Regions from separate parts of the Kocuria sp. SM24M-10 genome, predicted to be linked through region 2. Evidence: riboswitches for the same ligand, from Rfam matches in the RefSeq annotation. Region 2 holds a riboswitch; the other holds the start of a gene.
The links. Region 2 has a riboswitch for thiamine pyrophosphate ahead of ABL57_RS15670 (FAD-dependent oxidoreductase). Riboswitches for the same ligand answer to the same signal wherever they lie in the genome.

Region 1: linked by a shared signal. The riboswitch ahead of ABL57_RS15875 (ECF transporter S component) and the one ahead of ABL57_RS15670 (FAD-dependent oxidoreductase) in region 2 are both predicted to bind thiamine pyrophosphate.

The regions. Positions count from the first base shown of each region.
Region 1 is NZ_LDNX01000132.1:17,385-35,929, reverse strand. It holds gene ABL57_RS15940 (extracellular solute-binding protein) at 1-40, opposite strand, end outside; gene ABL57_RS15935 (AEC family transporter) at 253-1,179, opposite strand; gene panD (aspartate 1-decarboxylase) at 1,291-1,737, opposite strand; tRNA gene ABL57_RS15925 (tRNA-Gly) at 1,907-1,977, opposite strand; gene dcd (dCTP deaminase) at 2,102-2,677, shown strand; gene ABL57_RS15915 (MFS transporter) at 2,780-4,129, opposite strand; gene ABL57_RS15910 (Na+/H+ antiporter subunit A) at 4,402-7,512, shown strand; gene ABL57_RS15905 (Na(+)/H(+) antiporter subunit C) at 7,509-8,036, shown strand; gene ABL57_RS15900 (Na+/H+ antiporter subunit D) at 8,033-9,673, shown strand; gene ABL57_RS15895 (Na+/H+ antiporter subunit E) at 9,670-10,398, shown strand; gene ABL57_RS15890 (monovalent cation/H+ antiporter complex subunit F) at 10,395-10,667, shown strand; gene mnhG (monovalent cation/H(+) antiporter subunit G) at 10,673-11,146, shown strand; gene ABL57_RS15880 (DUF4235 domain-containing protein) at 11,204-11,482, shown strand; TPP riboswitch at 11,715-11,836, shown strand; gene ABL57_RS15875 (ECF transporter S component) at 11,925-12,545, shown strand; gene ABL57_RS15870 (ABC transporter ATP-binding protein) at 12,542-14,308, shown strand; gene ABL57_RS15865 (energy-coupling factor transporter transmembrane protein EcfT) at 14,305-15,102, shown strand; gene ABL57_RS15860 (aminotransferase class IV) at 15,205-16,086, opposite strand; gene ABL57_RS15855 (uridine kinase) at 16,116-16,709, opposite strand; gene ABL57_RS15850 (low molecular weight protein-tyrosine-phosphatase) at 16,706-17,242, opposite strand; gene ABL57_RS15845 (BCCT family transporter) at 17,328-18,545, opposite strand, start outside.
Region 2 is NZ_LDNX01000131.1:732-12,405, reverse strand. It holds gene moeB (molybdopterin-synthase adenylyltransferase MoeB) at 1-337, opposite strand, end outside; gene ABL57_RS15680 (thiazole synthase) at 334-1,224, opposite strand; gene thiS (sulfur carrier protein ThiS) at 1,226-1,465, opposite strand; gene ABL57_RS15670 (FAD-dependent oxidoreductase) at 1,462-2,790, opposite strand; TPP riboswitch at 2,780-2,882, opposite strand; gene thiE (thiamine phosphate synthase) at 2,950-3,618, shown strand; gene ABL57_RS15660 (hypothetical protein) at 3,785-4,792, shown strand; gene ABL57_RS15655 (VOC family protein) at 4,922-5,833, shown strand; gene ABL57_RS15650 (carboxylesterase family protein) at 5,808-7,181, opposite strand; gene ABL57_RS15645 (aldo/keto reductase) at 7,277-8,218, opposite strand; gene ABL57_RS22750 (TetR/AcrR family transcriptional regulator) at 8,383-9,009, shown strand; gene ABL57_RS15635 (MDR family MFS transporter) at 9,006-10,640, shown strand; gene ABL57_RS15630 (DUF3140 domain-containing protein) at 10,776-11,105, shown strand; gene ABL57_RS15625 (DUF2945 domain-containing protein) at 11,150-11,353, shown strand; gene ABL57_RS15620 (hypothetical protein) at 11,400-11,674, opposite strand, start outside.

The sequences.
Region 1 (18,545 bases), on a different contig from region 2:
GCCTCCCGGGGGCCCTGTGGGGGTGTGAGGTGGTGGTCAACGGTCTGTTCCTCCCCTTCGGCGATGTGGCGGCCCGCGAGGGGCGCCGAAAGGGTCCGGTGGGACCTGCTCGGCGGGACGGTCGGTGGTGCGTGCTGCCGGGTGACCACCCCTGCGCGGAGCTTCAGTCTATGAGTGCGGTACGTCACAGACCAGTAACCTGTGGTTTTGCGAACGGGCGCGGACTGCGCGGGCGGGGTGCCGCGCCGCGGGTCAGGCGAGGAGCAGGGCCACGCCGGCCATGGTCAGCATGGCCACGACCGTGGTGAGCAGCACCGTGTCGCGGCACAGCTGCTCGGCCCTCCCGTAGCGCACGGCCGCGACGTAGATGTTCTGGGCGGTGGGCAGCGCCGCCATCACCACCACGGCGTAGAGCAGGTGCCCCTCCAGGCCCAGGGCGTAGCGGGCGAACAGGAAGGCCAGCACCGGGTGCAGCAGCAGCTTCAGCGCGGCGGCGAGCACCACGTCCCGGCGCGGGCTCGTCCCGGCCCGCAGCGGGGAGGCGCCCACCAGGGAGACGCCGAAGGCCATCAGCATCGCGGGGATGGAGGCCCCGGCCACCAGCTCCACCGGTTCGTGCACGACCTCGGGCAGCCGCCAGCCGGCCACCGCGAACAGGATCCCGAGCCCGGAGCCCATGATCATCGGGTTGGTCACCACGTTGCCCAGGATGCTGCCGAGGCTCGGCCGGCGGCCGTCGGTCAGGACGTCCATGATCGTCAGGTAAACGGGGGTGTTCAGGGCCAGCTGGAACAGGATGACCGGCACCACCATGGTCGCGTCCCCGAGCACGAACGTGGCGATCGGGATGCCGAGGTTGGCGGAGTTCACCTGGGAGGCGGCCTGGGCGCCCATCACGGTGGTCGCCGCGTCCCGGTGCAGCACCCACCGGGCGAGCCCGGCGTGCACGAGGGCGGTGGCCACCGCCGAGACGGCCGCCACCAGCAGGGGGGCGGAGAGCAGGCGGCCGATGTCGGCCTCGGAGATGGTGAGGAACAGCAGCGGCGGGCTGGCCACGTAGAAGGCGAACTTGCTCAGCACCAGCTGCCCCTGCGGCCCCAGCACCCGGCGGCGGCCCACCACGTATCCGGCGCCGATGACGGCCCACACGATGAAGAACCCCGAGAACACTCCGGCCACGGGTTCCTCCTCGGACTGTCGGGACCCGCGGGATCGGGCCCCTACAGTTCTATCCCATGGCGGAGGGCCCTCCGGACAGGACGTCCCCGAGGACGGGCGGCGACGGTCGCGTCAGCCGAGCGGCAGGTCGGCCCGCGCCGCGGCGAGGGTCCGGGAGAGCGGGGGGCGGGCGACGCCGTCGAGCAGGGCCTCGGCGGGATCCGCGCCGAGGTCGGCGATCCGGTTCTGCGCGTCCACGTGCACCACGCGGGGCACGTGGACGCGCGCCTCGGCGTCGTCCATCTGGGCGTAGCTGATGAGGATGACGATGTCGCCGGGGTGCACGAGGTGCGCGGCGGCGCCGTTGATCCCGACGACGCCGGAGCCGCGCTCGCCGGCGATGGTGTAGGTCTCCAGCCGGGCGCCGTTGGTGACGTCCACGATGGAGACGAGCTCGCCCGGCAGGATGTCGGCGGCGTCCAGGAGGTCCTGGTCCACGGTGACCGAGCCGACGTAGTGGAGATCGGCCTGGGTCACGACGGCCCGGTGGATCTTGGCCTTGAACATGGTGCGCAGCATGACGGGAGATCTGCTCCTCGTGGGCGGGGTGCGGGGTGCGGCTCCGGTCGGGCGCCGGAGCGTCGGACGCCGGGGTCCGGGGAGGGCCGGGGCGCGAGAACATTCTACCGGGGCCGCCCCGGGCACGACGAACGCCCCGGCCGTGGGGGCGCGGGGCGTTCGGTGCGAGAGCGGCTGACGGGAATCGAACCCGCGTATCAGGCTTGGGAAGCGTGCGCTCTACCATTGAGCTACAGCCGCGCATCCGTGATCCGTCCGGTGCGTGCACCGGACGGGGACACCACAACACTGTACACGATCTGCCGGGGCCGGGCAGGACCGGGGAACAGGGCCCGGGGGAGCGGCGTGCGCTACCTTGGGGACCGTGCTGATCTCTGACCGCGACATCCGCCGTGAGCTCGACGGTGGCCGGGTCGTCCTCGAGCCCTACGACCCCGCCCTGATCCAGCCGGCCAGCATCGACGTGCGGCTGGACCGCTGGTTCCGGCTCTTCGACAACCACAAGTACGCGCACATCGACCCCTCGGTGGAGCAGCCGGAGCTCACGCGCCTCGTGGAGGTCGACCCGGAGGAGGCCTTCGTGCTCCACCCCGGGGAGTTCGTCCTGGGCTCCACCTACGAGAAGGTGAGCCTCCCGGACGACATCGCCGCCCGGCTGGAGGGCAAGTCCTCCCTGGGGCGGCTGGGGCTGCTGACGCACTCCACCGCCGGGTTCATCGACCCGGGCTTCTCGGGGCACGTCACGCTCGAGCTCTCCAACATGGCGACGCTGCCCATCAAGCTGTGGCCCGGCTCCAAGATCGGGCAGCTGTGCTTCTTCCGGCTGTCCTCGCCCGCGGAGCACCCGTACGGGGACGGCGCCTACGCCAACCGGTACCAGGGGCAGCGCGGCCCGACGGCCTCGCGCAGCCACCTCGGGTTCTCCCGCACCCGCATCTGAGGCCCGGCGCCCCCGTCCTCGCGCCGGGTCCGTCCGCGCACCGGCTCCCTGCCCCGCCGCGCACCGTGGGCGGCGCTGCGGTGATCGGTTCCGCGCCGCGGCTCAGGCGCGCCGCGTGGTCCCGGCGCCGCCGAGGTCCCGGACGCGCTCGGGGTCACGGGCGCCGAGGAGCAGGAGCAGGCCCGCGCCGATCACCAGGAGAATGCCCAGGATCCCCCAGCGCTGGGCGCCGAGCACGGAGACGAACACGGCGAACAGGGTGGGTGCCAGGAAGCTCACGGCCCGGCCGGTGGTGGCGTAGAGGCCGTACAGGGCGCCCTCGTGGCCCGTGCGGGTGAGCCTGCCCAGGAACGTCCGGGAGGCCGACTGCGCCGGACCCACGAACAGGCACAGCAGCAGCCCGCAGACCCAGAACGCGGCGGTGCCGTCCAGGAACAGCAGCGGGGTGCCCGCCAGCAGGATGCAGACCAGGGACGCCACGATGACGCGCTTGGGGCCCACCCGGTCGTCGAGCTGTCCGCCCGCGAGCGCTCCCACACCGGCGGCCACGTTCCCGACGATCGCGAAGACGATGACCTCGGTGAGGGTGAAGCCGAAGGTCCCGGCCGCGATCACGCCGCCGAACGTGAACACGGCGTTGAGCCCGTCCCGGAACACCGCGGAGGAGAGCAGGAACCACAGCGTCTGCGGGGCGTCCCGGTACAGCTCCCGCAGGCTCGCCCACAGCTGCCGGTAGGACCGGAGCACGGACGGGCGCGGGCCCCGGTGCGTGGGGCGGATCTCGGGCACCACGAACAGGACGGGGATCGAGAACAGGGCGATCCACAGGCCCGAGAACAGTGCGACGGCCCGGATGTTGAGCGCCTCCTCCTCGGGCAGGCCGAGGAACCCCGGGCTCACGAAGCCGAACAGGACGATGGACAGGGCCACGATCCCGCCGAAGTAGCCCAGCGCCCAGCCCTGCCCGCTCACCCGGCCGATGTGCTCGCGGCCCGCGATGCCGGGGAGCATCGCGTTGTAGTTGACCACCGCGAACTCGTCGAAGACGTTGGCCAGAGCCAGCAGCGCCACGCCCAGGTAGAGGAACGGGTACTCCGGGTAGACCAGGAAGCACAGCGCGGTGAGCAGCGCGGTGAGCATCGTGTTGACGCCCAGCCACAGCTTCCGGCGCCCGGCGCCGTCGCTGCGCTGCCCGACCACGGGGGCGAGCAGCGCCACGACGACGCCCGCGGCGCCGATCCCGTACCCCAGCACCTGGGAGGCGTGGTCCTCCCCGCCGAACGGGTCGCCGGTGAGATAGACGGTGAAAACGAACGTGGTCATCACGGCGTTGAAGGCCGCGGAGCCGGCGTCCCACAGGCTCCAGGCCCACACGTGGGAGCGGCGCGGCGTGAAGGGGGCCGCGGGCGGCGCGGACGGAGGGGAGGGGGAACCAGGGGGCGCGGTGTCCATGGCAGTCATGCTAGGCCCGCGGTGCCCCGCCGGGGCGTCGGCCTCGCCGGGACCGCGCATCCCGGCGCTGCGGAGCGATTGCCCAGCGGATTGACCGGGAGCGTCCAGGTCTCGGCCGCGGGCAACCGCGGAGGGCCGCAGAGCCCCTTTGATAGTCTGGACGCCCCGGGCGCGCCCCGGCATCCCCGTGCTCGCACAGGTCCTCCGTGCCCCGCGTCCGGGCCCCTCGACGCCCGCCCGCTGAACTGCTCACCGCTCCCCGGAGGCGCCTGATGACCGTTGTGCTCCTGCTCCACGCAGTGGTGGCCACGGTCGCGCCCCTGCTGTTCGCGCGGATGGGACGCAGCGCCTTCTACCTGCTGGCTGCGGTTCCCCTCGCCGGGTTCCTGTGGCTGCTGTTCTCCGCCCCGCGGGTGTACGGCCCGGACGGCGGGTGGACCGAGGCGGTGGAGTGGATCCCCTCCCTGGGACTGGACCTGGCCCTGCGGATGGACGCCCTGGCGTGGACCATGTCCCTGCTCGTGCTCGGGGCCGGGTCCCTCGTCCTCTTCTACTGCGCCCGCTACTTCAAGCCCGGCGCCGGTGATCTCGGGGGCTTCGGAGCCCAGCTGCTCGCCTTCGCCGGGGCCATGTTCGGGCTGGTGACCGCCGACGACATGCTGGTGCTGTTCGTCTTCTGGGAGATCACCACCGTCCTGTCCTTCCTGCTCATCAGCTACAGCCGGGCCCGGCTGTCCGCCCGGCGCGCGGCCCTGCAGGCGCTCGTGCTGACCACGGCCGGCGGACTGTCCATGCTCGTGGGCATCGTGATGCTGGGCCAGGCCGCCGGCACCTACCGGATCTCCGAGGTGCTCGCGGCGGCCCCCGAGCTGGCCCAGCGCGGCACCGTGGTGGACGTGGCGGTGTTCCTGCTCCTCGTCGGCGCCGTGACCAAGTCCGCCCTGATCCCGCTGCACTTCTGGCTGCCCGCCGCGATGGCCGCGCCCACGCCCGTGTCCGCGTACCTGCACGCCGCCGCCATGGTCAAGGCCGGCGTGTACCTGGTGGCCCGGTTCGCCCCCGGCTACGCCGAGACGGCGCTGTGGCAGCCCACGGTGATGATCCTGGGCCTGGGCACCATGATCTTCGGCGGCTGGGCCGCGCTGAAGCAGTACGACCTCAAGCTCGTCCTCGCCTACGGCACCGTCAGCCAGCTCGGCTTCCTCGTCGTCGTCGTGGGCCGGGGCGCGGCCGACACCGCGCAGGCCGGCATGGCCATGCTCCTGGCCCACGGCCTGTTCAAGGCCACGCTGTTCCTCGTGGTCGGCATCATCGACCACCGGGCGGGCACCCGGGACATCCGGCGGCTCTCCGGCCTGGCCCGCCGCGTGCCCGTGCTGTTCGCCGTCTCCGCCGTGGCCGCCGCCTCCATGGCCGGGCTGCCGCCGCTGGCGGGCTTCGTGGCCAAGGAGTCGGTGCTGGCCGCGTTCACCCACGAGACGGACAGCGCGGCGGGGGTCGTGGTGCTCGCCGGGCTGGTGCTCGGCTCGGTGCTGACCTTCGCCTACAGCGCCCGCTTCCTGTGGGGCGGCTTCGCGCAGAAGTCCGCGGAGTTCTCCGAGCTCGACGCCGGGGCGGACGGCAAGGCCGTGATCAGCGACATGGAGCGCGTCGAGCCCGGCTTCCTGGCCGCCCCGCTCGTGCTCGCCGTCCTCACCGTGGCCTACGGGCTCTGGCCGCAGCCGGTCACCGCCATGCTCCAGCCCTACGTGGACCAGTTCCCCGACCCGGGCGGGCACGAGTTCTACCTCGCCCTGTGGCACGGACTCACCCCGGCCCTGGGCCTGTCGGCGGTCATCGTCGCGGGCGGGCTGCTCATGTTCCTGGCCCGGCGCCCTGTCGCCGATCTCCAGCGCGCGCTGCCCTCGCTGCCGCCCGGAGAGCTCCTCTACCGGCGGACCATCAACGTCCTGGACCTGGTCGCGGTGTGGATCACCGGGCGCACCCAGCGCGGATCGCTGATGTTCTACCTCTCGGTCATCCTCGTCACCGCGATCGTGGTGCCCCTCGTGGCCCTGGTCGTGGAGGAGACCCCGCCGCTGGGCACCCTGCGGCTCTCGGACGGCCCGGCCCAGCTGATCGCCGGGGCGGCCATGGTCGTGGCGGCCCTGCTGGTGCCCCTGGCGAAGAAGCGCTTCCTGGCCGTGCTCCTGGTCTCGGTCACCGGCTACGGCCTGGCGCTGATGTTCGCCCTGCAGGGGGCCCCGGACCTCGCCCTGACCCAGACGCTCGTGGAGACCATCCTGCTCGTGGCGTTCGTGCTGGCGCTGCGCTCGCTGCCCGCGCCGCTGTGGCACCGCAACCCCGCCGGGCGCCGGCTCCTGCGCGGCACCATCGCGGTGGCCTTCGGGCTGTTCATGATGGCCCTGGCGGCCTTCAGCATCTCCTCGCGCACGGCCGAGCCCATCTCCCTGCAGCTGCCGCGGATGGCCTACGAGCTGGGCGACGGGCAGAACGTGGTCAACGTCATCCTGGTGGACATCCGGGCGTGGGACACCTTCGGGGAGATCTCCGTGCTGGTGCTCGCCGCGACCGGTGTGGCGTCCCTGATCTTCGTCACCGGCCGCGGGGACCGGATCGTGCGCTCCGGCGACGACCCGAACACCGAGCAGCTGCGGATCCTGCGCCGGCGCAGCGCCGCGGCCGTGGTCCCGTCCGGCGCGGAGCTGGACGCCGTGGTCGACCGGCGCACCCCCGAGGACCCGGAGGACCCCTACCTGCTGGCGGGGCGGACCCTGGCGCCCGAGCGGCGCTCGATCGTCTTCGAGGTGGTCACCCGCCTGCTCTTCCACACGTTCATGATGGTCTCCCTCTACCTGCTGATCGCCGGGCACAACGACCCGGGCGGCGGGTTCTCCGGCGGGCTCATGGCCGGACTGGCCCTGACCGTGCGCTATCTCGCGGGCGGGCGCTTCGAGCTGGAGCGCGCCACTCCCATCAACGCCGGCACGATGCTGGGGACGGGGCTGGCGCTCGCCGCCCTCTACGCCCTCACCCCGGTGTTCCTGGGCGGCTCCGTGATGCAGAGCTACACCGTGGAGGTGGAGCTGCCGGTCTTCGGGCACGAGAAGTTCGTGTCCGCACTGGTCTTCGACATCGCGGTCTACCTGATCGTCGTCGGGCTCGTCCTCGACATCCTGCGCTCGCTGGGCGGGCGGATCGACGAGCGGATCGAGGAGGACGCCGTGCGCCGGCGCCGGAGGACGCCCGGACGCGGCACCCGCATCAGGGTCACCCGGCAGCGCCGGGTGACCGCGGGGTCGTCCGTGGCGACGTCGGCGACCTCACCCACCCCGGTCACGACTGCCGGGGCGGGGCCCGACGAAGGGAACGAGCACCGATGAGCGTGAACCTGACCCTGCTGGTCGTGATGGGCGTGCTCTACGCCGTGGGGGTGTACCTCCTGCTCGAGCGCTCGCTCACCCGGGTGCTGCTGGGACTGATGCTGCTCACCAACGGCACGAACCTGCTGATCCTGCACGCGGGCGGCATCCCCGGACTCGCTCCGCTCTACGACAGCTCGATCGCCGCGGAGGACTACAGCGACCCGCTGCCCCAGGCGCTGATCCTCACCGCCATCGTCATCTCGCTGGCCGTCACCGCGTTCCTGCTCGGGATGATCTACCGCTCCTGGGTGCTCGGCCGCCGCGACGAGATCCAGGACGATGTGGAGGACCGGCGCGTGGCCCGGCAGTCCTCCTACGACCTGGAGGACGACGCCGAGGTGCCCGCCGAGACGACCGAGTTCGAGGAGGCGCCCCGCCGCGACGACCGCGACGACGACCCCGATGGCGACCCCGGGGAGGACCTCGGCGAGGACCTCGAGACGCCCGGTCTCCCCGGGCCCCGGCGGAAGGGGGCCCGATGACCCTCCACCTCGCCCAGCTGGCCCCGCTGGCGGTCATCATCCCCTTCCTGGGCGCGGCCCTGAGCCTCGTGCTGCTGCGGCGCAACGCCCTGCAGCGCGCCGTGGCGATCGGTTCGCTGGTGCTCACCCTCGTGGTCGAGGCCGTGGTGCTGGTGAGCACGTGGGACGTCGGTCCCCAGGCCGTCCACCTGGGCGGCTGGGCGGCGCCCTGGGGCATCGTCATGGTCGTCGACCAGCTCTCCTCGCTGATGCTCGTGGTCTCCACGGTCGTCTCGCTCGCGGTGCTGGTCTACGCCAGCGGGCAGGGCGTGGCCGACGGCGACAAGGAGGGCCCGATCTCGATCTTCCACCCCTCCTTCCTCATCCTCGTGGCCGGGGTCTCCAACGCCTTCCTCGCGGGTGACCTGTTCAACCTGTACGTGGGCTTCGAGATCCTGCTCACCGCGTCCTACGTCCTCATGACGATGGGCGGAACGGTCCAGCGGATCCGCACGGGCGTCACCTACGTGGTGGTCTCCGTGATCTCCTCGGTGCTCTTCCTGATCACCATCGCCATGATCTACGCGGCCACGGGCACCATCAACATGGCCGACCTCTCCGTGAAGCTCGCCGACCTGCCGGTGGGCACCCAGATGCAGCTGCACGTCATGCTGCTCATCGCCTTCGGCATCAAGGCGGCGGTGTTCCCGCTGTCCTTCTGGCTGCCGGACTCCTACCCGACGGCCTCCGCCCCCGTCACCGCCGTGTTCGCCGGGCTGCTGACCAAAGTGGGCGTCTACTCGATCATCCGCACGGAGACCGTGCTGTTCCCGGGGGACCGGCTCGACACCCTGCTGATGTGGGTCGCGCTGCTCACCATGGTGGTGGGCATCCTGGGCGCGCTCGCCCAGATCGACATCAAGCGCATGCTGTCCTTCACCCTCATCAGCCACATCGGCTACATGATCTTCGGGGTGGCCGTGGGCAGCCAGGAGGCGCTCTCCGCCACGGTCTACTACGTGGCCCACCACATCGTGATCCAGACCAGCCTGTTCCTGGTGGCCGGGCTGATCGAGCGCCGCGGCGGATCCACGAACGTGGACCGGCTCGCGGGCATGGCCAGGATCTCGCCGCTGCTGGCGCTGCTCTACCTGGTGCCCGCGCTGAACCTGGGCGGCATCCCGCCGTTCTCCGGCTTCCTCGGCAAGACGGGGCTGCTGCAGGCCGGTGTGAACCGGGGCGACCCGCTCGCCTACGTCCTGGTGGCGGGCTCCGTGGCGGTGTCCCTGCTGACCCTGCTGGCCATGATCCGCGTGTGGAACCGCGTGTTCCTGCGCACCCCGGAGGACGCGGAGTACCCGGACCCGATCCTGCTGGCCCCGGTCCCGGCGGGCTCGCGCTTCCTCCTGACCTCCGGGTCCGTCGACGACCAGGAAGGGCAGTTCGCCGGCAAGGGCGACGTGCGGCTGATGTCGCCCTCCATGCTCGGCGGCGCCTCCGCGCTCGTCGTCGTCGGCGTGGCCCTCACCGTCTTCGCCGGCCCGATCTTCCAGCTCGCGGACAACGCGGCCGAGAACCTCGTCCGTCCCGAGCGCTACGTCGCGGCCGTGCTGGACCCCGGATCGGTTCCCCGCCCCGTGGTGGAGGAGGCCCCGTGAGCTCGCGCCCCAAGAACTCCCTGCTCGTCGAGCTGCCGCTGCTGGTGTGGCTCGTGCTCGTCTGGGGTGCCCTGTGGGGCGACTTCGGCCTGGGCAACCTGCTGTTCGGCGCGCTGCTGGCACTGCTCGTGACCTGGGTGCTCTACCTGCCCCCGGTGCAGCTCTCGGGCCGGTTCAACCTGCTGCAGTTCGCCCTCTTCGCCGTGACCTTCGTGTGGCAGGTCGCCAAGGCCAGCGTGGGCGTCATGCTCGTCGCGATCCTCGTGGGCCCGCGGGCCCGCAACGCGGTCGTGGGCGTGGAGCTGCGCACGCGCTCGGACCTGCTGCTCACCGCCACCGGCCACACCATGGCCCTGATCCCGGGCTCCATCCTCGTGGAGGTGGACCGCTCCCGGTGGACGCTCTACTTCCACGCGCTCAACGTCCGCACCCCCGAGGAGGCCGAGTCCTTCCGGCGCTCCGTGCGGCAGGTCGAGGCCGCGTGGATCCGCATCATGGGCACCCGGGAGGAGCTCACCGCCCTGCGGGCCGAACGCCGCGGGGGAGGCGCGGCGGAGTCCGAGCAGCGGGACAGCGCGGCGATCGGCTCCCCGGTCACGGCCGAGCAGCAGATCGTCGGCGGCCGGCGAGGAGACGTCCCCGCCGGGTCCACCGGGAACACCGGAACCACTGAGAATCCTCGGGCCGCCGAGAACCCCCAGACCACCGAGGAGGACCGCTCGTGATGGAGATCGCCGTGGCCGTCGCGGCCGTGCTGCTCAGCACGGCCGCCGCGGGCACCCTGTACCGGCTGGCCAAGGGGCCGTCGCTGCTGGACCGGGTGGTGGCCACCGACGTCCTGCTGGCGATCGTGGCGGCGTCGCTCGCCGTGGAGATGGCCTACCACGGCCATCTCGACAACCTCATCCTCATGGTGATCGTCTCCCTGGTGGGGTTCATCGGCGCCGTGACGGTGGCGCGCTTCGCCACCCAGACCGCCGAGCACGGGAAGTGAGCCCCGTGCTGGACACCGTCCTGGACGCCGCCGCCGCCGTGTGCCTGGTCCTCGGAGCGCTGATGTCCCTGGCCGCGGCGATCGGGCTGGTCCGGTTCCCGGACCTGCTGACCCGCATGCACGCCGGGACCAAGCCGCAGGTGTTCGGGCTGCTGCTCATGCTCACCGCCGTCGCCCTGGAGAACCGGGACCCGGTCATGATCCCGCTGATCATCCTGGGCTGGGTCTTCCAGCTGCTCACCGTGCCCGTCTCGGCGCACATGGTCGGCCGTTCCACCTACCGCACCAAGCACCTCAACCGGGCCACCCTCACGCAGGACGACCTGCAGGAGGTGCTCAACCGTGCCGGTGAGCAGGACGGCGGCGGGCAGGCCGCGGCCGGGGCGGCCCTCACCGACGCGGCCCTCACCGACCCGCCGGGCGCGGACGGGCAGCACGCCGACGGACAGCAGACTGACGGATCCGGGAGGACGCGTTAGGCTGGGCACGATCGACGGGCGCATCCGCGCCGCCCCGACGACAAGGAGCAGCAGTCCATGAACACGAAGATCCTCGAACTCGCCGGCACCGGCCTCTCGCTGGGCGGCGTGGCGCTCTCCCACAAGGTGCTCGGCGCCGCGTGGACGCGCATCACGGGGGACCCGCCCCCCGCCAAGAACCCGGACCCGGACGAGGCGTGGACCGGCATCATCATCTGGTCGCTCGTCACCGGCCTCGTCGGCACGGTGATCAAGGTCGCGATCTCCCGCCAGGTCGCGAAGATGGAGAACCAGCCCCGGAACAACCCCAAGGCCTCCAGCCAGGCCGAGGTCTGATCCCCGGGGACCACCTCACGAAGGGGCCGGTCCGCCCGGACACCGCAACGGTGTCCGGGCGGACCGGCCCCTTCGCCGTCCGGCGGACGCGCCGCGGGAGGAGCGCCGGACTCCCCGCGGGCAGGAACGGAACGGCGGACGTGCCGGCGGCAGCACCGGCGACAGTCCAGGCGACGGTCCGGATGTCAGTGCGTGCGGCGGTGCGGGCAGGGGAGGGGTAGACTCGGTGCCACTGAAACGACAGGGGAGCGCACCCCGCCGACAACGGCGGCACAGCGCTGAGAGTGCGGATCACCGCAGACCCTCGAACCTGCTCCGGTTAGCACCGGCGAAGGGAGTCGAGCACCTCAGGGGCGACTCGCGGACGTGAGCTCCATCCGTGTCCGCGCGGACCCCTCCCCTCCTGGCACCGATGGCTCGCTGAGCCCAGGAGGAACGCACCATGAACACCACCACGCACCGTCCCGCCGGCCGCAACCGTGCGCCCGGGTCCTCGTCCTGGCGGGTCGTCGACATCGTCGTGGCCGCCGTCCTCGCCGCCGTGTGCGCGGTCGTCTTCTGGGCGTGGTCGAACCTGCTCTATCCCGTGGTCGGAGCCGCCGCGGTGACCTATCCGCCCGCCGTGGGGCTGATCGCCGGCGGCTGGCTCGTGGCCGGCGTGCTCGGCGGTCTGATCATCCGCAAGCCGGGCGCCGCGCTGTTCTGCGAGCTGCTCGCCGCCGTCATCGAGGGCTTCCTGGGCACCCACTTCGGCTGGACCGTGATCCTGTCCGGTCTGCTCCAGGGCATCGGGGCCGAGCTGGTCTTCGCCGCGGTGCGCTACCGCCGCTACAACGCCGCGGTGGCCGCCGCGGCGGGCGCGGTCAGCGGCATCTTCCTGGGCGTCAACGAGAGCATCATCTACAACTACGAGTGGGCCCTCGGCCACCAGGTGGTCTACGTGGTCCTCGCGGCCCTCTCGGGCGCGGTGCTCGCCGGCCTGCTGATGTGGGCCGTGGTGAAGGCGCTCGCAGCCACCGGCGTGCTGCAGGGCCTGGCCTCGGGCCGGGTCGCACGGCGATGACCGCCGCGGCGGTGCGTCCTCCCGGCACGCCCGCCGCCGCGGGGGCCCGCGTCGAGGCCCGCGGCTTCGGCTGGCACCACCCCGGCCGGGAGGCCCCCGCCCTGCGGGGCATCGACCTGGTGGTCGAGCCGGGGGAGCGGGTGCTGCTGCTGGGGCCGAGCGGGGCGGGCAAGTCGACGTTCCTGCACGCCCTCGCGGGGGTCCTGCACGACGACGACGGGCTCTCCCGCCACGGGGAGCTGCTGCTCGACGGCACGGACCCGGACCGGGCACGGGGACGCGCCGGGCTCGTGCAGCAGGACCCCGAGTCCCAGGTGGTCCTGTCCCGTATCGGGGACGACACCGCCTTCGGCCTCGAGAACCTCGCCGTGCCCCGGGAACAGATCTGGCCCCGGGTCCGCGCCGCCCTCGACGACGTGGGGCTGGCCCTGCCGCTCGACCATCCCACCGCCGCCATGTCCGGCGGGCAGAAGCAACGCCTGGCGCTCGCCGGTGCCGTGGCGATGAGCCCGGGGCTGCTCCTGCTCGACGAGCCCACCGCGAACCTGGACCCCGCAGGGGTGCGGCAGGTCCGGGACGCGGTGGCACGGTGCCTGGACCGCAGCGGGGCCACTCTGGTGGTCGTGGAGCACCGCGTGGCGGTGTGGGCCGACGTCGTGGACCGTGTCGTCGTGCTCGGGCGCGACGGGGGGATCACGCACGACGGGTCCCCGGCGCAGGTCCTGGGAGAGGCCGCCGACGAGCTGAGCCGCGCCGGGGTCTGGGTTCCCGGGCGGGTCCCGCCCACCCGCGCGCCCGCCCGTCCCCGGGGGGACGCGGAGCCGCTGCTGAGCGCGGCCGCGCTGGCCGTCTCGCGCACCCAGCCCTCCGCACGGCAGCTGCGCGCCCGGCGCCGGGCGCGGCGGCGGGGCCGGGCGCTGAGCGATGCCGCGGCGGGCCGGGACCTCCCGGCCGCGGTGACCGACGTGGGACTGGACCTGCTCCGTGGCCGGGCACTGGCCGTGACGGGCGCCAACGGCACCGGGAAGTCGACCCTCGCGCTCACCCTGGCGGGCCTGCTGGCGCCCGTGCGCGGCACCGTGACCGCGCACCCGGCCCTGGCCCGCGGCGCCGGACCGGACCCGCTGGAGTGGGCCGGACCGGACCTGGTGGCCCGCGTCGGGACGGTCTTCCAGGAGCCCGAGCACCAGTTCCTGCGCGCCACCGTGCGGGCCGAGCTCGAGCTCGGCCCCCGTCTGGCGGGCACCCCGGCGGCCGACCGGGACCGTCGCACGGGAGAGCTGCTCGACCGGCTGCGGCTGACCCACCTGGCGGACGCGAACCCCTTCACCCTCTCCGGCGGTGAGAAGCGGCGGCTGTCGGTGGCCACGGTGCTGGCCACCGATCCGGACGTCCTGGTGCTCGACGAGCCCACGTTCGGCCAGGACGCCCTGACCTGGGCCGAGCTCGTGGACCTGCTCCTGGAGGTCGTGGACGCCGGCACGGCCGTGCTCGCAGTCACCCACGACGAGGACTTCGTGCGGGCGCTCGGGGCCGAGGTGCTGGAGCTGGGAACGTCCGCCCCCGGGATCGTGCCGGAGCCGGTCGCTCCCGCACGTGGCGCCGTGGTGGAGTCCGGTGCTGCTGGACGGGGCGTCGCGCTGAAGTCGGGTGCTCCTCGACGGGGTGCCGTGGTGGAGTCCGGTGCGCCCGCACAGGGCGTCGTGGTGGAGCCGGGCACGCCCGTGCCGGGGCTCCGGGCGGCCACGGAGCAGGTCCGGTGAGCGCGCCCGTGATCGGCCCGGCGGCCCGGGCCTCCCTGCTGGGCCGCGCCCATCCCGTGGTGAAGCTGGCCGGTGCCCTGGCCCTGACCGTGACGCTGCTGCTCAGCGCGGATCCCGTGACGTCGGGGATCGTGCTGCTGGGCGAGGTGCTGCTGCTGACGCTGGCCGGACGGCGCCCGCCGGCGCAGCTGCTGCGCGCCTGGCCCCTGTTGCTCGCGGCGCTCGTGAGCGGATGGGGCACGGCGCTGCTCGCCGAGGACTCCGGGCCGGTGCTGCTCGACCTGGGGATCACCGAGCTCTCGGCCGGGTCGGTCGCCGCGGGCGCGGCGATCGCCCTGCGCGGGCTCGCGCTGGCGCTCTCGGGCCTGCTCGTCGTGCTCAGCACGGATCCGACGGACCTCGCCGACGGACTGGCCCAGACGCTGCGGCTGCCCGCCCGGTTCGTGCTGGCCTCCTTGGCGGCCCTGCGCCTGGTGGGCGTGATGCTCACCGAGTGGTCCACGCTGGCGATGGCCCGCCGGGCCCGCGGCGCCGGCTCGGGGCACGGCCCGGTGGGCGTGCTGCGGGAGTTCGGCGGGCAGGCGTTCACCCTGCTGGTCCAGTCCCTGCGCCGTGCCACGCGGCTGTCGGTGACCATGGAGGCGCGCGGCTTCGGCGCGGGCCCGCGCACGTGGGCCCGGGTCCCGGGACACTCCTGGAGGGACGCCGTGGTGCTGGCGGGGTGCGCCGCCGTGGCCGTGGCGGGACCGGTGGCCTCCGTCCTGCTCGGGACGCACCGGTTCATCTGGGCCTGAGGCCGGGGCGACACGCCTGCGGATGCCTGTCGCCCACCCGTCAGGCCTGCGTGTCCCCACCCGTCACGGCCTTCGCCCCTGCAGGTCGCGCGGCCGTGCCCGTCACGCCCGGGCCACCCAGCCCGTCACGAGGCGGGTGAGTTCCGCGTCCACGGGCAGCGGGTGGGAGTCGAGCCGGCGCACCGGTACGGCGAGCCGCACGCTGGAGACGAGCCAGAGGGCGTCCGCCACCAGGAGGTCGGCGGACTGCAGGGGTCCGTGGCCCAGCTCCCAGCCGTCGCGCCGGGCGGCGTCGAAGATCGTGGCCTGTGTGGTGCCGGGGAGGATTCCCTGCGAGGGCTCCGGGGTCACGAGGGTGCGGACGCCCTCGCGCACGCGGGCGCAGACCACGGAGGACGTGGCGCCCTCCAGGATCCGGCCGTCCGGGGCCGTGAAGATCGCCTCGTCCGCGCCGAGGGAACGGGCATGGCGCAGGGCGGCCATGTTGATCGCGTAGGACAGGGTCTTGGCCCCGGGCAGCAGCCACGGATGCGCGGCGTCCTGCGCCGGGTCGTGGCCGCGGGGCAGCAGCACCGCGGAGACTCCCTCCCGGCGCTGCCGGAAGGTGGACTCCGGTACGGGGCTCACGGCCACCCACGACCACGGGCCGGCTTCGGGGGTGCCGCGGCTGACGACCACCTTGACGCTGTGCTCGGCGCCCAGCCCTCCGTCCCCGCCGGGGGCCGCGTGGGCGAGCCCCAGCTCGACGGCCTGCCGCAGCACCTGCGCCGAGGGCACGGGGAGCTGGGCCAGGCGCGCCGAGGCGGACAGGCGCCGGTGGTGGACGGCGAACTTCTGCACCCGCCCGTCGACGACGCGCAGGCTCTCGAACACCCCGTCCCCGCGGGTGAGTCCCTGGTCGTCGACGCGCACGAGCGGGACGGCCGGGTCGGCGAGGACCCCCTCCGGGTGTGCGGCGTCGAGGACGACGACGGTGCTGGTCACGGTTGTCTCCTGTCGGTGCGGGCGCCCGCTCAGTGGACGGGGCCGGGGTGCAGGACGTCGACCTGCTCCCAGACGTGGTCATCCGCCAGGTAGGCGTCCTCCTGGGCGGCCCACTGCTCCCAGTGCTCGGCGTAGTACGCGCCGTCCCGGCTCAGGGCCCGGTCGTAGCGCAGCGCGGTGGGCAGCTCGACCCAGACCGAGACGTCCAGCAGGGTCCGGGCGGCGGCCGAGCAGGCCCCGACGCCCTCCAGGACGACGACCTCCGCGACGCGTGTCAGGCGGGGGGTGCCCGGGGACCCGGTGACCCAGTCCCAGGCGCTCCACTCGGCGTCCCGGCCGGCGCGGAGAGGGGTGAGGACCTCCTCCACGTAGGTCCGGGTGCCGGGGCGGAGACCGTCCCAACCCGGGTAGAGGTCCTCCATGTGGAAGAGGGTCACGTCCCGCACGGGACGGAGCACCTCGGCGAGCTGCTCGGCCAGGGTCGTCTTCCCCGCGCCCGAGCGCCCGTCGATGCCGATGAGCCAGGGACGTCGGGTGGGGGTGGGAAGCAGCCGGGCCAGGTTGGTGCCGGCCGGGTGGGCCGCGGCGACCGCGGCGTCCACCTCCAGCTCGATGTCGATCACGCGTCTCCGGCGTCCCGGGCGCGGCCGGTGCCGGGGACCGCGGCGTCCAGTTCCCCGGCGACGGCGCGGACCACCCCCGGCACGGCGGCGGCGATCATGCCGTAGGTGGTCTCGAAGTCCTCGGCGCCCCCGTACCAGGGGTCGTAGATGCCCAGCTCGGTGTGCTCGGAGCCGGCGACGGCGGGGTCGAACTCCCGCAGCAGGCGCACCTTCTCGGCGCCGGGAGCGTCCGGGGCGAGGGCGCGCAGGCGCCGCCAGTGGACGAGGTCCAGGGCGAGCACGAGGTCGCGGTCCGCGAACCGGGCCGGGTCGAAGGCCTGGGCGGCGTGCGCGGAGGCGTCCAGCCCCTCGCGGCGCAGCAGGTCCCCGGCCCGCGGGTCGACCGGGTTGCCGAGCTCCTCGTCGCTCACGCCGGCGGAGTCGACGCGCACGCGCTCGCCCAGACCGGCGGCCTCGAAGGCGCGGCGCAAGGCGAACTCCGCCATGGGCGAGCGGCAGATGTTGCCGGTGCACACGGCCACGATCGAATACATAGCGGGCAGTCTAAGCCGGACGGGGCCGGGACGAGAAGTGCGGCCGCCGCCCGGAGGCGACGGCCGCACTTCTCGTCCTGGGGGGTCAGGTGCGGTCCCGGTCCTGACGGAGCGGGAGATCCGCGTCCGGTGCCGGTTCCGGTTCCGGGTGCGGCCGATCGGGGTGCTGGCGGGATCCGTCCGGGTTCAGGACCGATCCGTCCGGGGCCGCACGCGATCCGGTCTCCGCGTCGAGGTCGATCTCCTGGCCGTTCTCGTCGACGCGCCGGTACCAGTCGGTCACGGCGGGGTCGTGTGAGTCGAACGTCTCGCCGGCGGCCCGGGCGCCCGGGGCGTGCTCCACCTGGAGGGCGAAGTCGTCGCCGTGCTCCTCGATGCCGTGGATCACGGCCTTGCGCACGGCCGTGACGGCGAACTCGTGCCGGATCGTGGCGGGGTCGCTGCGCAGGTCCTTGTAGAAGGAGACCATCAGGAAGGCGACGATCACCGCGAACGGCAGGGCCGAGACGGTCACGAGGTTCTGCATCCCGGTCAGGGCGTCGTCGCCGCCCACGAGCATCATGACCGTTGCGATGCCGCCCAGGGACAGGCCCCAGAACACGACGATGGAGCGGTTGGGCTCGGGCCGACCGCGCTGGGACAGGGTGCCCATGACGATGGACGCCGAGTCCGCGCTGGTCACGAAGAAGATGCCGATGATGACCATGGCGAGCACCGACGTGATCGCGCCCAGGGGCAGGGCGTCGAGCATCCCGAACAGCACGGCCTCCTGGCCGCCCGCGGCCGCGAGGTCGGTCCCGGTGCGCTGCAGGTACATGGCGGTGCCGCCGATGACCACGAACCAGAGCACGCACATCGAGGAGGGCACCACGAGCACCACGGTCACGAACTGGCGCAGCGTGCGGCCACGGGAGATCTTGGCGATGAACATGCCGACGAACGGGGACCAGGACAGCCACCACGCCCAGTAGAAGACGGTCCAGCCGCCGGCGAAGGCGGTCGAGTCCTCGCCCCAGCCGCCGGTCTGCCCGGTCATCCACAGGTACTCCTGCAGGTAGGTGCTGAACACGGCCGGCACGAGGTCCAGGATCAGGACGGTGGGCCCGGCCACGAACACGAACAGGGCCAGCAGGAAGGCCAGCAGCAGGTTCGTGTTGGACAGGTAGCGGATGCCGCGGGCCACACCGGAGACGGCGGAGACCACGAAGGCGGCGGTGAGCACGGCGATGACCGCGATCAGGCCGCCGTTGCCCAGCGGGCCCCACCCGGCCACGATCTCGAGGCCCCGCGAGATCTGCAGCGC
Region 2 (11,674 bases):
CCCGCACGAGCGGGTTCAGGGCGGTCACGGCCTCCGCGGCGGACTCCGCCTTGGGCCGGCCGACGTCGGCGGTGCGGTGCACCACCTGGCGCTGCAGGTTGGAGACCGCCACGACGTCGTCGTCGACGATCCCCAGCGTTCCCACGCCGGCCGCGGCGAGGTACTGCAGGGCCGGGGCGCCCAGTCCGCCCGCGCCGACCACGAGCACCCGGGCGCTGCCGAGCCGGCGCTGGCCGAGCGGGCCGATCCCGGGCAGGGTCAGGTGCCGGGCGTAGCGCTCGAGCTCCGCACGGGTCAGTTCGGGGCCGGGCTCCACGAGCGGGGGCAGCGCGCTCACGGGCGCTCCCCCACGGGCGCCCAGTCCCCGCGCGGGACGTCCGCCGGACCGGCGGACGCACCGGCGTCGGACGCGTCCGTGTCGATCCGCCCGGCCATCGGCGAGGACGCCTGGGCGTGCCGGCGGGCCGGGATCCGGCCGGCGCGGGCGGCCAGCCGCCCGGCGGCCACGGCGTGGCGCATCGCGGTGGCCATGGCCACCGGGTCCTGGGCCCGGGTCACGGCGCTGGCCAGCAGCACGGCGTCGCAGCCCAGCTCCATGGCGAGCGCGGCCTCGGAGGCGGTGCCGATGCCGGCGTCGAGGACCACGGGCACCGAGGCCCGGGAGGCGATGAGCTCGATGTTGTGCGGGTTGAGGATCCCCAGCCCGGTGCCGATCGGCGCGCCCAGGGGCATCACGGCGGCCGCGCCGAGGTCCTCCAGACGGCGGGCCACGGCCGGGTCGTCGGAGGTGTAGGCGAAGACCCGGAAGCCGCGGGCCACGAGCTGCTCGGTGGCGTCGAGCAGCTCCACCACGTCGGGCAGCAGGGTGTCCTCGTCGGCGATGACCTCCAGCTTGACCCAGTCGGTCTCCAGGGCCTCGCGGCCGAGCTCGGCGGTGAGCAGGGCGTCCCGGGCGGTGTAGCAGCCGGCGGTGTTGGGCAGGATCCGGATGCCGTTGCGCTCGAGCATCGCGAACAGCGAGTCGCCGTGGCCGGGGGCGTAGCGGCGCAGCGCCACGGTGGTCAGCGCGGTGCCGGAGGCGAGCAGGGCCTGCTCCAGGGTGTGCAGCGAGCTGAGCCCGCCGGTGCCCATGATCAGCCGGGAGGACAGCTCGGTGCCGTCGAGCACGATCGGGTCCACGGTGGGCGCGAGGTGGGATGCGGGGTGGGGTGCGGGGCGGGTCATGTCAGCCTCCCTGGACGGCGGTGATGATCTCGACGGCCTGTCCCTCGGCCACGGGGGTCCGGCCCCAGCGGCTGCGCGGGACCACGGCGGCGTCCACCGCCACCGCCACGCCCAGCCGGCGGCCGTCCAGCGGGGCGCCGTCGGGGCCCAGGGGCCGCCCGACGGTCTCGGCCACGAGGTCCACCACGGTGGTGTCCCCGCCGACGACGTGCGGGCGGCCGTTGAGGGTGATGGCGGTCATCGGGTGCTCCTGTTCGGGGTGCGGGACCCGGTCGCGAGGTCCACGGAGGGCGCCTCGACCGGGCGGTCGAAGCGGTGCGGGTCGGTGCTGGCCAGGTGTTCGGCGTCGGGGCCCGGATCCGTGCCGGACCGCCCGAGCACCAGCTCCGCGGCGAGGCGGGCGGCCAGCGGGGCGAGCAGGACGCCGTGGCGGAAGTAGCCGGTGGAGACCACGAGACCGGCCACCGGGTCTCTCCCGGAGCCGCGGACGCGGCCCAGGTACGGGATGTCGTCCGGAGTGCCGGGCCGGGCGCGGGCCATGGCCTCGACCAGCTCGAGGTCGGCGACGCCGGGGACCACGGCCTGGGCGTCGCGCAGCAGCCGGAACACGCCCCCGGCACTGATCCCGTCGAGGTCGTCCTCGCGGGAGGTCGCCCCGATCACCACCGTCCCGTCGTCGCGGGGCACCAGGTAGACGGGCACGCCGTGGACCACACCGCGGACGGTGCGCTCGAGCAGGGCGGGCGCCCCGGCGGGCGGGCGGGCGCGGAGGATGTCCCCGTGCACCGGGCGCAGCGGCGGCCGCCAGGACCCGGGCAGGCCCTCCAGGTCGCTGAGACCCGTGCCGGGGGCGAGGACCGTCTCCGCCGCCGAGACCATCCCGCCGCCGGCCAGGCGCAGACCCGTCACCGCGCCGTCGGGGCCGTGGCGCAGCCCCGCGGCGCGGTCGTGCACCAGGCGGGCGGGCCCGCCGTCGGCGCCGTCCGTTCCGCGGGGCCCGGACGGTGCGGGGATCTCGGGGGCGACGAGGGCGGCGAGCAGCCCGGCCACGAGCCGGCGCGGGTCCACCTGGTGGTCGTCGGGAATGCGGTGCACGGCGGACAGCCGCGGGCTCAGGGCCGGCTCCAGGGCCCGGGCCGCGCGCAGCGCAAGCGGCTCCACGGCCAGGCCGTGGCGCCGCTGGAGCTCGCGCAGGTCCGCCAGGGCCTGCCGGTCGGCGGCGTCGACGCCGCACACGAGCGTCTCGGTGGCGCGGTAGCCCACCGAGCCGCCGGCGGTCTCCTCCACGGCGGCCACGAACGCCGGGTAGGCGCCGGCCGAGGCGAGCATCAAAGGATAGAGCGGCTCCTGCTGGTACTGGACCTCGCTCACCGGGGCGAGCATCCCAGCTGCCGCCCGGCTGGCCCCGGCGCCGGGCTCGGGATCCACCACGGCCACCGAGCGGCCGCGGCGGCGCAGCTCCCAGGCCGTGGCCAGGCCGACCACCCCGGCCCCGACCACGGCGACGTCGGCCCGCACGTGCTGGGCGGCGGGCATCGGAACGGAGGGCGCGGATGTCACCGGCATCGTCCTTTCCTACGGCGGCATGACCCGCATCAGGTGTGGCGGTCGGCGCCGGACGCCCTCTCAGCCCCCGTGGGGCTCCCGCAGAACCGCTGACCTATCATTCAGCGTGTGACCCAGCATACCCAGGACACCGCTGCCCCCGCCGCCTCCGAGCTGCGCATGACGCGCACGGACCGGCTCTTCGCCGCCCGGCTGTACGTGTGCACCGACGCCCGCCGCGCACAGGGCGACCTCGAGGAGTTCCTGCACGCCGTCTGCGCCGGCGGGACGGACATCGTCCAGCTCCGGGACAGGAGCATCGACACCGACGAGGAGATCGCCGCGCTGCGCCTGCTGGGCCGGGTCGCCGCCGAGTACGACACGCTGGTCGCCGTCAACGACCGCGCCGACCTCGCCGCGCTCGTGGGCGCCGACGTCTTCCACGCCGGCCAGCACGACCTCACCCCCGCCCAGGCCCGGCAGCTGCTGGGCCCCGACGTGCTGATCGGACGCTCCACCCACGACCTCGGCCAGGCCCGGGCCGCGCTGGCCGACCCGGACGTGGACTACTTCTGCACCGGGCCCGTGTGGGAGACCCCCACCAAGCCGGGCCGGTCCGCCACCGGCCTTGACTTCGTGCGGGAGGTCGCCGCACTGACCGAGGCCCGGCTGGACGCCGACCAGGCGGCCGCGCCCGTGCCCTGGTTCGCCATCGGCGGCATCGACGAGCAGCGCCTCCCCGAGGTGCTGGCCGCCGGGGCGCGCGGCGCCGTGGTGGTCCGGGCGGTCACCGAGGCCCCGGACCCGCGTCTGGCGGCCGGACAGCTGCGCAGCCTGCTCCCCGCCTGACCCCTTCCCCGCCCGGCACCCTCCCTGCTCGGCACGTCTCCTGCCCGGCCCCCCGGGCGGGGACGTCCCGAAGGGCACGACGGCCACAACTCCCCACCGGCTCCCCGCCGCCGCACAGCACCGTCTGAGAGCATGGACCTCACGGACGACGACGGAGGAGTGGCCCATGGACCCCGAGCTCGACCCGCAGGTGCGGCACGCGGTGGAGCATCCCGCGCAGACCGCCCGCGGCCCGGAGGACGTGCAGCTGCGCGTCCGGCTGGCCGGCGAGCCCGCCCGGCGAGCGCTGGGCACCCACTGGGAGGAGGGCGCCCCGGAGGACGCCGCCCCGGGCGAGGACCGGCTCGCGGCGGCCGTGCTGCTGGCCACCCTCTTCGGCGACACGTTCTGGCTCGAGCGGGCGGCCCGGCTGCCCGGTGACGTCCCGGGCTGTCCCTCCGCGCCGCCGAGCGGGCTGCTGGAGTTCACCCGCGTGCCCGGCGCCCGGGCGGCCATGGCCTCGGTGCTGGAGCGGCCCCTGCTCACCGGGCTGCTGGAGTGGGGCACGAACCCGCTGCCCGAGCAGCCCCCGCTGATCGTGGCGCAGGCCGCCCGGGACCTCTCGATCCCCGACGACGGGCGCGTCTACCGGGTGGTGCGCCGCCGCGCCGAGCGCTTCCTGGCCCGTGAGTACGACGGCTCGGAGTCGCTGGAGCGGTTCGTGACCCTGCTGACGGAGGCCGAGAAGGGCCACCGCGAGGACGGGCCGGTGCTCTCCGGCGAGACGCTGCCGCCCGCCGCTCCCCCGGCCGCTCCTCCACCGCCGGCAGCCCCGGCGCCGCGGGCACCCGGGGACGGTCCGGCCGGGCCGCCGCCGTCGAACCCCTCGATCGCGGACGCCCCGCAGGCTCCGCAGTGGGGCGTCAGCCCGTCCACGCCCGCTCCGCCGCCGCCCGGGCAGGTCGGCCGGCCCGGGGCTCCCGGGGAGCCGTTCCCGGGCCAGTCCCAGGGCGGGCCGTTCCCCGGTCCGGGCGCGGGCGGCCCCCTGGCGGGGACCGGCGGCCCGGCGGCCGGCGGATGGCCGCCGCGCCCGGCCCACGATCCCGAGGAGGACGACTCCGACAACCTCAAGGCCTGGGGCCTGGTCCTCCTGGCGATCGTGGCGGTGATCGTGGCGCTGATCTTCGTGCTCTGACCGGGACGGCCTCGCGCCCGGCCCCGAGGTGACGGATGCCCCCAAGATACTTGCACGGGAAATATTTTCCGGGGTATCCTTGGGGACATATCAACCTTTGTGGTGCCGATGCCGACGGAGAAGCCCGAGATGCCGATCTTTCCCCAGAACCCCGACCCCCGGAGCCTCACGCCGCGCCCGGCCGACGACCTGCTGTCCGCCGGGACCCGGATGGGCGCCGTGGAGCTGCTCGTGGCCGATCTGGACACGATGCTCGCCTACTACACGGACGCCGTGACCCTCGAGGTCCTCGCCCACGCCGGGGACACGGCCGTGCTGGGTCGTGACGGCCGGACCGTGCTGCGCCTGCGGCAGGTCCGGGAGCTGCCGCCGGCCCGCCGCGGCCAGGCGGGGCTGTTCCACACCGCGGTGCTGTTCGAGGACGAGCCGGCCCTGGCGGCCGCCCTGGCCTCGGTCGCCGCCGTGGCGCCGCGCTCCTTCACCGGCAGCGCCGACCACCTCTACAGCCAGGCGTTCTACTTCGACGACCCCGAGGGCAACGGCGTGGAGCTCTACACCGACCGCCCCCGGGACACCTGGCGGCGGGAGGCCAACGGGCTGCTGACACTGGCGTCCAACCCGCTGGACCCCACCTCGTTCCTGGGCGAGCACCTGCGCGAGCCGGCCGGTGCGCGGCCGGCGGCGCCGCCGGCCACCCTCGGCCACGTGCACCTGCAGGTCGGTGACATCCCACAGGGCCGGCGGTTCTACGTGGACGTGCTGGGCTTCGAGGTGATGAGCGACATCGGCTCGGCCCTGTTCATCGCCGCCGGTGGGTACCACCACCACATCGGGCTCAACACCTGGCACAGCGCCGGGGCGGGCCCGCGGGCGGCCTCCCTGGGCCTGGGGCAGGTCAACATCGACCTGCCCACGGCCGAGGACGTCGCCGCCCTGCAGGCCCGGCTGACCGACCACCGGGTCCCCACCCGGCACGACGGCGCCGTGCTGCGCTTCGAGGACCCCTGGAACACCCTCATCCAGGTGGGCGTCGCCGCATAGGCCCCACGCGGAACGGGGCCCGGACGCGGCGGTGGCGCAGGACGCCGGGGATGCGGCCGGCGTCGCCGAGGGGCTGACCACGGGCGAAGTCGGCCCACAGCCTGCGCACCTGCCGGGCGGCGGCATCGATGTCCTCCCACGCGGCGCCGGCGACCAGTCCGGTGCCCGCCCAGGTCGGCTCGTCGCCGAAGAGCAGGGGCAGGTCGACCGTGTGGGCCGCCCCGTACGGGTTGCCCGGGGCCGCCCAGGAGATCACGTAGCGGTGGGCCGTCCCGCCGGCGCGCACGTGCCGGCGGGCGAAGCGGCGGATCGCCCGGGAGTAGACGGACCGGGTCGCCCAGCCGACCACGGCCCGGCGCAGCACCGGCCCCAGCAGCGGCACGCGGGTCCACCGCTGCAGGGCCGGCACCGTGGGCAGGTAGAGCCGCGCCTCCTCGGTGGTGTGGCCGATGAGGACGTCGATGTGCGGGGCCGCCCGGTCCCAGGCCGCGTCGATCTCCTCCTCGGCGGGCAGCGGGTGGTGGCCGTACTGGGTGCCGAAGGGCATCGCCCCCAGCAGCCCGAAGGGCGCCGCGTGCCGCTCCACCTCCGCCTGGGCGGCGACCACGTCGGCGGCGGGCATCCCGGCCGTCACGACCTCCGCCGCAGCGGCCATGGCGGCGTTCATCCGCTCCCGGCCGCGGGCGATGCCCAGCGGCGGGCTCTGGATGACGGCGCGGCGGAACAGCGCCTCCGCGCCGGGGACGGCCATGAGGTGGGCCACGGCGTCACCGCCGGCGGACTGGCCGAAGGCGGTCACGTTGTCCGGGTCGCCGCCGAAGGCGGCGATGTTGCGCCGCACCCACCGCAGCGCCTGGAGCTGGTCGAGCAGCCCGAGGTTGGCCGGGCGGGCGTGCCCGGAGCCCAGGTAGCCGAACAGGCCGAGCCGGTAGGTGACCGTCACGACCACCACGCGCTGCTCGGCCACCAGCGGCTTCGGGTCCATGATCGGGGCGTCACCGGCCCCGGTGGTGTAGGAGCCGCCGTGGATCCATACCAGCACGGGCAGGCCCTCGCCGGCCCGCGCGTCGCGGGGCAGGGTGACCGAGAGCCGCTGGCAGGCCTCGTCCTGCGGCAGGTCGCCGAGCGCGTCCCCCAGCACCGAGGCGAGGAAGGGCGAGCGGACCTGGGGGCAGGCGGGGGCCGGGCCCGTGGCCGGGAACGGCTCGTCCCGGTCCGGGGCGGGGACGGGAGCGGCGAAGCGGTCGGCGGTGGCGTAGGGGATGCCGCCGGCCCGGACCACGGCGCCGTCGGCCCTGGCGTGGACGGGACCGCAGGGCGGGGTGAACGTGAAGGTGGAGGTGGTCATGCGGTCCTTCCTCTGGGGTCCTGTTCCCGTGGCGGGCCGGAACCCGCGGACCGGCCGGGCGGGGCCGGCCCGCGGGCCCGACGGGTCTGGCGGAGTCAGGCGAACGGCTGCGAGGCCCGATCCAGGGCCTCGACCTCCTCGGCGGAGAGCGCCAGGCCGGGGGCGGCCATGAGCGCCGGCACCTGGTCGGGCCGGGAGGCCGAGGCGATGGGGGCGGTCACGCCCTTGGCCAGCAGCCAGGCGAGCGCCACCGTCGTCGGCTCGGCCCCGCGCGCCTCGGCCACGTCCACCAGGGCGTCGACGACGGCGAGGCCCTGGTCGTTCAGGTGCGCCCCCGCGGCGCCGCCGCGGGCCCGGCCCTCGAGGTCGGCGGCCGTGCGGTACTTGCCGGTGAGGAAGCCCGAGGCGAGGCCGAAGTAGGGGAAGACCGCCACCCCGAACTCCCGGGCCAGCGGGGCGAGGTCCTGCTCGTAGGAGCGGCGGCCCACCAGGTTGTACTCGGGCTGGATCGCCACCGGCACGGTGAGGTGCTCGCGCTCGGCGGTCTCGAACCACTCCCGCAGCCGCTGCGGGCTGTAGTTGGACAGTCCCACCGCCCGGACCTTCCCGGAGCGGACGAGCTCGTCGAAGGTGGCCGCCTGCTCGGCGACGGGCACCGACTCGTCGTCCCGGTGGGCGTAGTAGAGGTCGATCCGGTCGGTGCCGAGCCGTCGCAGGGACTCCTCGAGGGCCGCCACCACGTTGTCCCGGCCCAGGCCGGCGCGCTGCGGCAGGGAGCCCACCTTGGTGGCCACCACGACGTCGTCGCGGACGCCGCGGGCGGCCAGCCACTCCCCCAGGACGGTCTCGGACTCCCCGCCGGTGTGCCCCTCGCCCCACACGGAGTAGACGTCCGCCGTGTCGACGAAGTTGCCACCGGCCTCCGTGAAGGCGTCGAGCACCGCGAAGGAGGTGCTCCGGTCGGAGGTCCAGCCGAAGGTGTTGCCACCGAGGTTGAGCGGGAAGACGTCGAGGTCGGTGCGCGGGATGGTGGTCATGCGGAGCTCCGTTCCGTGGTCTGATCTGTCCTGCCGTCCGCCGGGATCCGGCGCGGTGCGTTCTGGGTACAGGCCGGGGCGCGCCCGCCCTATTCCCGGCCGGGCCTGCGCTCCACCAAATTGTTGCAGTTGTGCAAAAGGTGCAGAAGTGCAAAAATACCGATGTGAACGACACCGTCCCCCCCTCCCTGCGCGCCCGCAAGAAGGCCGAGACCTGGTCCGCCATCCACGAGGCGGCCGCCGGCCTCGCGCTCGAGCACGGGGTGGAGGGCGCCACGGTCGAGGCCATCGCCGCCGCGGCCGGCGTCTCCCCGCGCACCTTCTTCAACTACTTCCCGGCCAAGGAGGACGCGGTCCTGGGCATGCGCGCCCCCGCGCTGGACCCGCAGCTGCTGGAGGGCTTCTCCCTCGAGCACGACCTGCTGGGCCAGGTCTCGCGGCTGCTGCTGGCCGTGACCCGCAGCGCCTATGCCGGCCCGGACGCGGAGCGGCGCCGCAGGCTGCTGCAGGACCACCCGGGCCTGGGCCGCCGCCGGCACGAGCTGACCCTCGAGGCCGAGGACCTGGTGCGCCGCACGCTCGCCGAGCTGCTGGCCCGCGACCCGCAGTGGTCGGCCGGGATCGGGGAGCACCCCGTGGACGACGTCGCCCGGATGCTCGTCATCCTCGGGGGCGTGCCGCTGCGCTTCGCCATCACCGCCGAGAGCTACTCCCCCGCCCACGGCCTGCCGGCCGAGGACCACGACTCGGCGCTCACCCTCTTCCACCGTCTCCAGGAGAAGCTCTCATGACCCGCACTCCCGCCCACCGGGCCGAACCGGCCCGCGGCACCCAGCACCTCGGGCTGCTCTTCGTGGGCCTGATGCTCTCGATGCTGCTGGCCGCGCTGAACCAGACCGTGCTCAGCACGGCGCTGCCCACGATCGTCGGCGAGCTCAACGGGGTCGACGAGATGCTGTGGGTGATCACCGCCTACATCCTGGCCTCGACGATCATGATGCCGGTCTACGGCAAGCTCGGTGACCTCATGGGCCGCAAGCCCCTGCTGCTCGGCGCGATCCTGGTCTTCATGGCCGGGTCCGTGGTCGGGGCGCTCGCCGGGACCATCGAGGTCCTCATCGCCGCCCGCGCGATCCAGGGCCTGGGCGGCGGCGGGCTGATCATCCTCTCCCAGGCCGCCATCGCCGACGTGGTCCCCGCCCGGGAGCGCGGGAAGTACATGGGCGTCATGGGCGGCGTGTTCGCCGTGTCCTCGGTGGCCGGACCGCTGCTGGGCGGCTGGTTCACCGAGGGTCCGGGCTGGCGCTGGGCCTTCTGGATCAACATCCCGCTCGGCCTGCTCGCCCTGGCCGGCGCCGTGCTCTTCCTCAAGCTGCCCCGGCACGCCGGGCGGCCGCGCCTGGACATCGGCGGGATGGTGCTGCTGGCCGTGGCCACGACCTGCCTGGTCCTGTTCGCCACCTGGGGCGGCGGCAAGTACGCCTGGACCGACCCCGTGATCCTCGGCCTGATCGCCGGCACGCTCACGGCCGGGGCCGCGTTCGTGGCCGTGGAGCGGCGCACCGCCGAGCCGATCATCCCGATGCACCTGTTCGGCGAGCGCAACTTCGTGCTCACCACCGTGGCCGGGCTGCTCACCGGCGTGGGGATGTTCGGCGCCATCGGCTACCTGCCGACCTACCTGCAGATGGTCTTCGGCGTGGACGCGACCGCCTCCGGGCTGCTGATGGTCCCGATGATGGGCACCCTGCTCGTCACCTCGGTGCTCGCCGGGCGGGCGGTGAGCCGCACCGGGCGCTACAAGTGGCTGCCGGTGGCCGGCAGCGTGGTCGTGGCCGTGGCCATGGGCCTGCTCTCCACGCTGACCCCCGAGCAGGGGGTGTGGCACGTGTGCCTCTACATCGCGGTCCTGGGCCTGGGCCTGGGCCTGTCCATGCAGGTGTTGGTGCTCATCGTGCAGAACACCTTCCCGCTGCGGCAGGTCGGCACGGCCACCGCGGCGAACAACTTCTTCCGCCAGATCGGCGCGACCCTCGGCTCCGGCGTGGTCGGCAGCGTCTTCGCGGGCCGGCTGGCCGACCAGCTGACCGAACGCCTCCCGGCCGCCGCGCTGGAGGGCGGCGCCGGCGGGGCCAACTCGCTCACCCCCGCCCTGGTCGCCTCCCTGCCGGACGCGCTGCGGAACCCGATCGTGGCCTCCTACAACGACGCCCTGACCCCCATCTACCTGTGGATCGTGCCCCTGGGCCTGCTGGCGGCCGCCCTGCTGAGCTTCGTCACCGAGAAGCCGCTGGCCACCTCGATCGAGCAGGACGTGGAGCCCGAGGCGCTCGCCGAGGGCAACCTGGTGGTCACCGCCGACCGGCCGTCCGACCGGCGCACGGACTCCGCCGTCCTCGAGACGACGGCCCCGGCACGCTGAACCCCGCCCGTCGACATCGCCGCGGGGGGCTCGTCGGGACGGGAATTGCTCCGTAGGCTGAGGATCGCGCCCGGGCTCCCGGGCGCGGGACCGGCCCGGACGCGGCCGGCCGTGGACGAGGACGAGGAGCGCGGCATGAGCGACAGCGACGACACCGTCGGCCAGGACTTCGACGAGGCCGTGAACATGACGGCCAAGCAGCTCTCGGACTGGCTGGAGACCGACGAGTCGCAGTCGGTGGGCCAGGACGACGGCGGCGAGTCGGTGGGCCACCGCTCCGGACGGCACATCGTGGAGATCCTGCAGAAGAAGAAGGGGGAGCGCACCGACTCCGACCAGGAGCACATGCGCAAGGTCGTCGGCTACGTCCACCGCCACCTGGCCCAGCGGCCCGACGGGGACGTCACCGAGACCCGGTGGCGCTACTCCCTGATGAACTGGGGCCACGACCCGCTGAAGGACTGAGCGTCGCCGGGCACACCCGGCGACGCATGAGGAGAGGAGCACGCATGAGCCTGACGAAGGGCACGAAGGTCACCTGGAACACCCCTCAGGGCACGACAGAGGGCACCGTGGTCGAGAAGAAGACGGAGGACTTCGAACTGGACGGGCACACGTTCCGGGCGAGCTCGGACGACCCCCGCTACATCGTCGAGTCCGAGAGCTCCGGCGCCCGCGCGGCGCACAAGCCCGACGCCCTGACCGAGGCGTAGGACCGGAGGAGCGGGACAGCCGGCGGGCGGGACGGCCGGGGCCGGATCAGCCGGCCGCGGCGAGCACGCCGACGACCCGGCCCCGGCGGCGGCACCGGGAACCCACCGGCACGGAGGCGGGCACGGGCGCCGGCAGCACGGAGGTGCCGGCGAGTTCCCTTCGGCGGCCGGGCACCGTGGCGGCCGCCGCGGCCACACCGTGGGCGTCCGCCGGCGGTGCCGTGCGGGCAGCACCCACGCCCTCAGGGGATTCGAGGGCGAGCACGACCGCCAGGTCCTGCTCCGACAGCGACGCCTCGCGGGCGAGCCTGGCCAGGGGCA